Regions from separate parts of the Noviherbaspirillum sp. ST9 genome, predicted to be linked through region 3. Evidence: predicted binding sites of a transcription regulator. Region 3 holds the regulator's gene; each other region holds the start of a gene.
The links. Region 3 encodes sigma-54, which starts transcription at its own class of promoters, with help from an activator protein. Its sites were predicted from a motif close to TGGCANGNAANCTGCTTT; they were not measured.

Region 1 (2,202 bases), on a different contig from region 3:
GGCAACGAGGACCCGTTCTCCGGAGGTCTTCACCGACCATGCGTCGGAGGTGCAGTAGTAATCCTCGAGGAAGCTGGTCACCGCGGTCTGGCTGGCGATATGGCTGACATCGCTGCTGCTGATGCCATCTGCAACGGCGACGGCCACGCCCTTGGAACCGAGCTGCGGTTCGCGCGGGACATAAGTGCCATGAAAATCCTGGTTCGCAGGCTTGCAGCCCTTGTCAGAATGCTGGCCGATGGTGAGGACGAGTTGATTGTTCATCGACAAAAAGCCCCGGGGCCGGATGGGCGCCGGGGCTTTACCATTATGCAACGGATCAGTTGAACGTACGCTTCGGCGCGGTTTTCACGTGCGTCGTGTACAGCGTCAGGCCGGTGAACATCAGGCCGCCGATCAGGTTGCCCAGCACGGTCGGAATTTCATTCCAGATCAGGTAGTCCATGAGCGAGAACTTCGCGCCGAGCAGCAGGCCGGACGGAAACAGGAACATGTTGACCACGGAATGCTCGAAGGTCATGTAGAAGAAAACCATGATCGGCATCCACATCGCGATCACCTTCCCGCTCACCGTGGTGGAAATCATGGCGCCGACGACACCCGTGGAGACCATCCAGTTGCACAGCATGCCGCGGATGAACAGGGTCAGCATCCCTGCCGCGCCGTATTCCTTGTAGCCGAGGGTGCGGGATTCGCCGATCACGCCGATGGCGTGTCCGACCTTGTTCGGCTCGACCGAGAAACCGTAGGTGAAGACGATGGCCATCAGGACGGCGACCGTGAACGCGCCGGCGAAATTGCCGAGGAAAACGATGCCCCAGTTCTTCAGGATGGCCTTGATCGTCACACCCGGTCGCTTGTCCAGATAGGCCAGCGGGGTCAGCACGAACACGCCGGTCAGGAGGTCGAATCCGAGCAGGTAGAGGATGCAGAAACCCACCGGGAACAGCATCGCGCCGACGAGCGGCTGTCCGGTCTGCACGGAGATGGTCACGGCAAACACGGCAGCCAGCGCCAGGATCGCACCCGCCATGTAGGCGCGGATGAGCGCATCCCTTGTCGCCATGTAGATTTTCGATTCGCCGGCGTCCACCATCTTGGTGACGAACTCCGAAGGTGCCAGATAGGCCATGATGTCTCCTGAAAATGTGCGATTAACCGAGTTAATCAATGAATGAAACCGTTGCACGGGCAACGCGCGTCCCTCGGGGACTGCGCCCGATACTTCTCTTGTATTGCGGGATCGGTGGCACGGCGTTCATCGCGCCACCTGCGTCAGGTCAGATGCCGACCCAGACCGTCCTTTTCTCGACGCGAACCGGATAAGCGTTGACCGAGTTCTCCGGGGCTTCGAGGCATTGACCGTTTTTCAGGTCGAAATGGTGCTTGTAGATCGGCGACGCGACGACAATACGCTCGCCAAGGTTGCCGACCAGGCCGCGCGACAGCACGCTCGCTTGTGCGTTGGGATCGTAATTGTCGATGGCGAAAAGCTGGTCCGCGCCGCCCTTGACGTGGAAGACCGCGACATGGCGATCCTGCACCAGCGCACAGACACCCGTGTTGGGAACGAGGTCATCGACGGAACACACCGCGCTCCAGGTAGTTGCTTTGTTTTCGTGGCTCATGGTTTCGACCTCAGGCTGCTTTAGCAATGATGGGAATGGTGGCGCCGCGTTCTTCCGGAGAGGCGGGACGGATCTGCCCGCGCTCCTCGACAAAGACGACGGTCTGGTCCTGCTCGTCGCTGTTGACGAATTGGCGGAAGCGTTTGCGCGTCTCGGGATTGGTAACGGCATTCTTCCATTCGCATTCGTAGGTATCGACCACGTGCTGCATGTCGGCTTCCAGTTCAGCCGCCAGCCCGAGCTTGTCCTTGATGACGACATCCTTCAGGTAGTCGAGACCGCCTTCAAGGTTGTCGCGCCACACGCTGGTCCGTTGCAAGCGGTCAGCGGTACGGATGTAGAACATCAGGAAGCGGTCGATGTAGCGCACCAGCTCCTCTTTCGACAGGTCGGAGGCCAGCAGCTCGGCGTGGCGCGGCTTCATACCGCCGTTGCCGCAGACATACAGGTTCCAGCCCTTCTCGGTAGCGATCACGCCCACATCCTTGCCCTGCGCCTCGGCGCACTCCCGGGTGCAGCCCGAGACGCCGAACTTGATCTTGTGCGGGGCGCGCAGGCCCTTGTAACGGTTTTC
Region 2 (2,202 bases), on a different contig from region 3:
CCGTACAGGCAGGCGCCGACCAGCTTGTTGTCCTTGATGACCAGCTTCTTGTAGACGCCGCCTATCGGATCGGACAAGACGATTTCTTCCGTTCCTTCGCCCCCCATGAATTCACCGGCGGAGAACAGGTCGATGCCGGTCACCTTCAGCTTGGTCGAGGTGACGGAACCCTGGTAGCGCCCGATGCCGAAGTTGGCGAGATGGTTGGCGCACACTTTCGCCATTTCGAAGAGCGGCGCGACGAGCCCATACGCCGTACCGCGATGGTTCACGCATTCGCCCACGGCATAGATGCGCGGGTCGTAGGTTTGCATGGTGTCGTTGACAACAATGCCACGGTTGCAGAACAAGCCTGCCGATTCGGCGAGCGTCGTGTTCGGGCGGATGCCGACCGCCATGACGACCAGCTCGGCGGGGACTTCGAGGCCGTCGGTGAAGCGGATGGCTTTCACGTTGCCGTCGTCGTCGCCGACGATTTCCTTTGTGTTTTTATCAAGCAGGAATTTCAGGCCGCGGTCTTCCAGCGATTTCTGCAGCAGCTTGCCGGCGGTTGGATCGAGCTGGCGCTCCATCAGCCAGTTCGGCAAATGCACGACGGTGACGTCCATGCCGCGCAGCTTGAGACCGTTGGCTGCTTCCAGGCCGAGCAGTCCGCCGCCGATAACGACCGCGTGCTTGTGCACCGTAGCAGCGTCGATCATTGCGTTGGTGTCCTGGATGTCGCGGTAGGAAATCACGCCCTTCAGCTCCTTGCCGGGCACGGGCAGGAGGAAGGGATTGGAACCGGTGGCCAGCAGCAGGCGATCGTATTCCGCGGTGGTGCCGTCTTCCGCGATGACCTGGCGCTTGACGCGGTCGATCTTCGCGATCTTCTTGCCGAGGTGGAGGGTGATGTTGTTTTCCGCGTACCAGTCGACATCATTGAGCATGATGTCCTTGATCGTCTGTTCGCCGGCGAGCACCGGCGACAGCAGGATGCGGTTGTAGTTGGCGTAGGGCTCGGCGCCGAATACGGTGATGTCGTAAATATCCGGGGCGATCTTGATCAACTCCTCAAGTGTGCGCACACCGGCCATACCGTTACCGACCATGACTAATTTCAGCTTCTTCATTAAAGCTCCTTCTCCGCTCCGCTTCGCCATTGAAGCTACAAAAATGATCCTGATCGTTTCTTAGCAAGAGCGGTGCCAATACGAAAATCAGGTAAACGCACCGGGATGAAGAGAAAAGCGCACCGTTGCAGTGCAACACGAGCGCGTTGTGCATGGAGAGCGCACACCGGACCGTCGCGCGCCCTATTAATAGCAAGTTGACGCACGAAAACGTGTGGCACGCCGATTGCATAGAGCTCACCAATTCCAACTTCGGTGCAAAGGCGCATCATGAAAACGACGTCGTTTTGGAAGGCGGGTCATACGCCGACCCTCCTTGCTTCCTTTTTCTATTTCGACCTGAGCTTCATGGTCTGGGTGCTGCTCGGACCGCTCGCCGTGCAGATCTCCAAGGATCTCGCTCTTACGCCCGCGCAGAAGGGCCTCATGGTCGCCACCCCGTTGCTCGCAGGCGCGCTGCTGCGCATCGTGATGGGCGTGCTTGTCGACCACCTGAAACCCAAGAAAGCCGGCGCCATCGGCCAGGTTATCGTGATGTCCGGACTGGTATGGGCGTGGCTGGGACAGCTGAACAGCTATGAAAGCATGCTCACGCTCGGCATCCTGCTCGGTATCGCCGGTGCGGCGTTTGCCGTTGCGTTGCCGCTGGCATCCCGCTGGTATCCGCCTGAACACCAGGGCACGGCACTAGGCATCGCCGGCGCGGGCAATTCCGGCACCGCCTTCGCCGCCCTGTTCGCACCGTCGCTCGCCTTGGCGTTCGGATGGCAGAACGTATTCGGTTTTTGCCTGATCCCCCTTGGTGTTGCCTTTCTCGTGTACATGATCTTTGCGAAGGATTCGCCCACCGCACCGCCTCCCAAGGCCATGGTCGAATACCTGCACGTGCTCAAGGACAAGGATGCGTGGTGGTTCATGTTCTTCTACAGCGTGACCTTCGGCGGCTTCTCCGGCCTGGCTTCGTCGCTGACGATCTATTTCAACAGCCAGTACGGCCTGTCTCCGGTTACTGCCGGCTACTTCACCGCCGCCTGCGTGTTCGCCGGTTCGCTGGTCCGCCCGGTCGGCGGCATCGTCGCTGACCGTATCG
Region 3 (2,202 bases):
CGCCGAATTGCAGATCGAGCGCCTGCGCGAAAACCAGGCGCTCTCGCTCTCGGGCGGCGAGCGCCGTCGCGTCGAGATCGCGCGTGCCCTGGCGACCAACCCGCGCTTCGTGCTGCTCGACGAACCGTTTGCGGGCGTGGATCCGATCGCGGTCATCGAAATCCAGCGCATCGTGCGCTTCCTCAAGGAACGCGGCATCGGCGTGCTGATTACCGACCATAACGTGCGGGAGACCTTGGGCATTTGCGACAGAGCCTATATCATCAACCAGGGCTCAGTCCTGGCAAGCGGCCGTCCTGACGACATCATTGCAAACGAGTCGGTGCGGCGCGTGTATTTGGGTGAACACTTCCGGATGTGACGGAAGAAGACCAGAACGTATGAAACAGACACTCCAACTTCGAATCTCGCAACATCTGGCGCTGACGCCCCAGTTGCAACAGTCGATCCGCCTGCTGCAGCTGTCGACGCTCGAGCTGCACCAGGAGCTGGAACAGATCCTCTCGGACAACCCGATGCTGGAGCGGGTCGACGATCCCCTCGACCATTCCGTTCGCCTGCTTGCTGACGGCGCCATCAGCGCATCCCCGACGGCAAACGGCAGCACGACGGAAGCACCGGCAGCGGAAGGCAGCAGCAGCGCGTCTTCATCCGAAGAACCCGAAGGTGCGTTTGAAGGTGGCAACGCAGAGGGATCGGATGCCAGCTCCGGCGACAGCGACTGGAGTTTCGACGACGTCGCGCGCACCTCAAAGGCGCCCGAAGACGACGACGCACGCCCTCAGCTCGAGGCCCACGAAGTCACACTGCGCGAGCACCTGCTGGAGCAGATGCGCGTCACTGTGCGCGAGCATCGCGACCGCGCACTCGTCGAACTGATCATCGACGCGCTCAATGACAACGGCTACCTTGAAGAACCGCTCGAGGAAATCCACGCACGTCTGCCGGAAGAGCTCGGGATCGAACTCGAGGAACTCGCCGTCGCACTGAAACTGGTCCAGAGCTTTGAGCCCGCAGGCGTCGGTGCACGCAATGCATCCGAGTGTCTTGCAATCCAGATCCGTCGCTTTCCGAAAATTGCGCTCGTGACGCGCCGCCGCGCGCTGGACATCGTCGAAAATCATCTCGCCCTGTTCGCGCAGCGCGACTTCAACAAGCTGAAGAAGGCACTCGACTGCGACGAAGAAGACCTGCGTGAGGCGCAGGCGGTCATCCGCAGCTGCAATCCGCACCCCGGCGCGCTGTTTGCCTCGGATGCGTCCGATTACGTCGTCCCCGACGTCATTGTCAAGAAAACAAAGAACGGCTGGCAGGTTTTCCTCAACCATGACGTCATGCCGCGCCTGCGCGTGAATGCCCTCTACGCCAACATCCTCAAGCAGAGCAAGGGTGAGGGGTCGCTTACTTCGCAGCTGCAGGAAGCCAAGTGGCTGATCAAGAACATGCGCCAGCGCTTCGACACGATCCTGCGCGTCGCCCAGGCGATTGTCGACCGCCAACGCAATTTCTTCTCCCATGGCGCCGTCGCCATGCGCCCTCTTGTCTTGCGTGAAATTGCTGATACACTGGGTTTACACGAGAGTACTATTTCTCGTGTGACAACTCAAAAGTACATGCTGACCCCCCATGGCATGTTCGAGTTGAAGTACTTCTTCGGCAGCCACGTCGCCACAGAAGCGGGGGGCGAAGCTTCATCGACGGCAATCCGCGCGCTGATCAAACAATTGATAGGAGCAGAAGACCCCAAGAATCCATTCTCAGACAGCAAAATTGCGGATATGTTGGGGGAGCAAGGCATGGTCGTGGCACGACGTACCGTCGCGAAGTATCGCGAAGCCCTGAAAATCCCTCCAGTCAATCTGCGCAAATCCCTGTAGCTTTCGTGTTGTAGTGTAGTTGCTGTGTTCGGCGTAGCTCGACTACGCGGGCACGTGCGAACCTCCAGCGACGCCATCCATAGGAGCGCTGTATGAATCTTACAATCAGTGGACATCACCTCGAACTGACACCGGCCATCCGCGAATATACGGAAACCAAGCTGGAACGCATCATCCGCCATTTCGACCATGTCATTGATATCGCAGTCATCTTGGGTGTGGAAAAACCGTCAGAAAAGGAAAAGAGACAGAGAGCAGAAGTCAATCTGCGACTACGGGGCAACGTCATTCATGTCGAGAGTTTTGCGGAAGACCTGTACGCTGC
Region 4 (2,202 bases), on a different contig from region 3:
TTCGCCGGCCACCCCGGCATGCGGCGTGACAAGCACCGGCAGTCCGGCGGCGCAGGCTTCGTTCGCGACCACGCCCCAGACATCGGCGTGGGTCGGGAAAAGGAAAATGCGCGCCGAGCGATAGAGCCCCGGCAAGTCCTTTTGCAACGCAAACCCATGGAAATGCACATGCACGGCGTCGGACATCTTCGCCGCCGCTTCCCTGACCTGCGCCTCCTCGCTGCCGGAACCCGCAAAAACGATGCTGGTTTTCCGGCCCAGCCTGCGTGCCGTTGCCCGCGCAACATCCAGCGCGAACATTGGCCCCTTCTCGGGCACCATGCGGCCGGAGAAGATGAAGTCGAATTGTGCGCCGGCCGCACCATCGCCGTCCTGATAGGCGTCATTGTCGATGCACAGATAGGACTTGAAGCAACGCTCCGCCGGCACACCATAGCTCTCGAACAGCGCCTGCCCTCCCATGCTGGCGGAAAGGAAGGCAGCGGACCGTCCATACACCACCTTGCGCACCATCTTGTGCACCCTGCTCAACCGCAACTCCGACTGGAAGGTGCCGTCCGTCAACGGCACGTGCGGAATTCCCTTGAACCACGCATAGGCGAATGCGTAGAGCTGTGTCGGATTCAATCCATCATTGACGATCACGTCGGGGGCGAATCGCCTCAACGCCAGGACGACATCCGGGTTGTTGTGGATGTAGCGGCCCTTGACGGTCGAGATGCGTTCGCGCAGGAAGCAGTGGTCGAAGTCGAACGGCGGCAGGTCCCATTTCCTGTTCGGCTCGCGCCGGGTGCAGAAGATGACCTGCAAGGTAATTCCGGGCATGTGCCCCACTCTCTGGAATACGGGAATGCGATACGGCGGCGGCTCATTCGTGACGATGGCAAGTCTTGTCATGGACTAATCTTATTGGGTGCTGCCCGAGGTCAGATGACGAAAATCAGAAAAAGCCCCGAACGCAGTCAAACATGACCCGTGACGCGCATCAAGCCCGGGACCGCCATCCAGCGGACGCGACAAGGCCGAAAATGTCTCTGCCTTCAAGATGCGGCGCGGCTCCTCCAGCGAAAAGTGTATCGACAATGAAACCGGCCATGCTGACGCGCATCATGGTTTGCCGCGTACCGCATAGCGGGCACATCGTGCGACCGACAAGCATTATTTATATTCTTGCAACTTCCAGTTGTCGAAAAATTTGACATCGATCAAACCAGAATGCCTCTTGGAATTAGTAACCCTCTGAAATTAAAAGACTTTCCATTTCTGGCCCGAAACTTGCGATACCTCAAACAGTTTCCACGGAGGTACACCATGCAAATCTTTTCGAAATATCTACCGGTAGTCGCTCTCGGCTTTACGCTGGCATCCGCCTACGCGGCGCCAGTACCGGTGACCCCGACGCCGATCACGAACACGGGTACGTGTACCCTGGATTCGGTATCGATCACCACGATGGCGCCGAGCAATGACCTGAGCAGTCCGGTCCCGCTGCCGTCCGGCGGCATCAATTCGACACACTGCTTTGGCGTCATTGCCGGCAACGACGCGCAGAACGGGTCGAACGCGCCTGCGCCCAACCTGGGCTACCTGGGCGACGGCCTGCTCAACGGCGGCTTGCTGAAGGATGGGAAGTATGTCGATCCCGGCGTCTTCCTCGTTGACGGATCCACATACCAGCCCTTGCAGGATCCCAACAATGCAGTCGATCCCGGCTGGATCATGCTGGGCGCGATGGAAGGCACTGGCACAATGAACGGCTATACCGTCCAGAACGGTTCGTTCACGCTGGATATCGATTCGGTCCTGACGTTCAACCTGAATTCCAACGGTACCTGGTCGCTGCAGATCAATGCCGATGTCGTCGATATCCTGTCTGCGGCCGGCTTGTTCGACCGCAGTTACTTTGACCAGCTTGCCTTCGTTTTCAAGGCGGGCAGCGGCTCCAAGGATAACGAGGGCGGCTGGGCAATCTACGACTTCAACTTCAACACGCTGTTGAACGCCTTCCCTGGCGCCTTCGACCTGACGCAGCCCTACACCTTCACCGGCAAGTGGAACATGGATGATTTCGGCGGCAAGCAGATTTCCCACATGAGCCTGTGGGCACGCGATCCGATCAGCACCACGAATGTCCCGCTGCCTGGAACGGTACTGCTGCTTGGTGTTGGCCTGCTGGCACTCGGATTCATGCGGAGAAAAGTG

Region 1: the regulator sigma-54 is predicted to act here: its motif matches at 1,235-1,252, upstream of ACNOHI_RS22320 (formate/nitrite transporter family protein).
Region 2: the regulator sigma-54 is predicted to act here: its motif matches at 1,173-1,190, upstream of nirB (nitrite reductase large subunit NirB).
Region 4: the regulator sigma-54 is predicted to act here: its motif matches at 1,265-1,282, upstream of ACNOHI_RS14130 (PEP-CTERM sorting domain-containing protein).

What each region holds. Positions count from the first base shown of each region.
Region 1 covers NZ_JBLWFR010000011.1:38,423-40,624, forward strand. The annotation lists gene ACNOHI_RS22315 (protein kinase domain-containing protein) at 1-264, opposite strand, end outside; gene ACNOHI_RS22320 (formate/nitrite transporter family protein) at 320-1,132, opposite strand; gene nirD (nitrite reductase small subunit NirD) at 1,281-1,628, opposite strand; gene nirB (nitrite reductase large subunit NirB) at 1,639-2,202, opposite strand, start outside.
Region 2 covers NZ_JBLWFR010000007.1:396,999-399,200, forward strand. The annotation lists gene nirB (nitrite reductase large subunit NirB) at 1-1,112, opposite strand, end outside; gene ACNOHI_RS18505 (nitrate/nitrite transporter) at 1,383-2,202, shown strand, end outside.
Region 3 covers NZ_JBLWFR010000004.1:503,447-505,648, reverse strand. The annotation lists gene lptB (LPS export ABC transporter ATP-binding protein) at 1-361, shown strand, start outside; gene ACNOHI_RS11545 (RNA polymerase factor sigma-54) at 381-1,877, shown strand; gene hpf (ribosome hibernation-promoting factor, HPF/YfiA family) at 1,970-2,202, shown strand, end outside.
Region 4 covers NZ_JBLWFR010000005.1:459,757-461,958, forward strand. The annotation lists gene ACNOHI_RS14125 (glycosyltransferase family 4 protein) at 1-897, opposite strand, end outside; gene ACNOHI_RS14130 (PEP-CTERM sorting domain-containing protein) at 1,312-2,202, shown strand, end outside.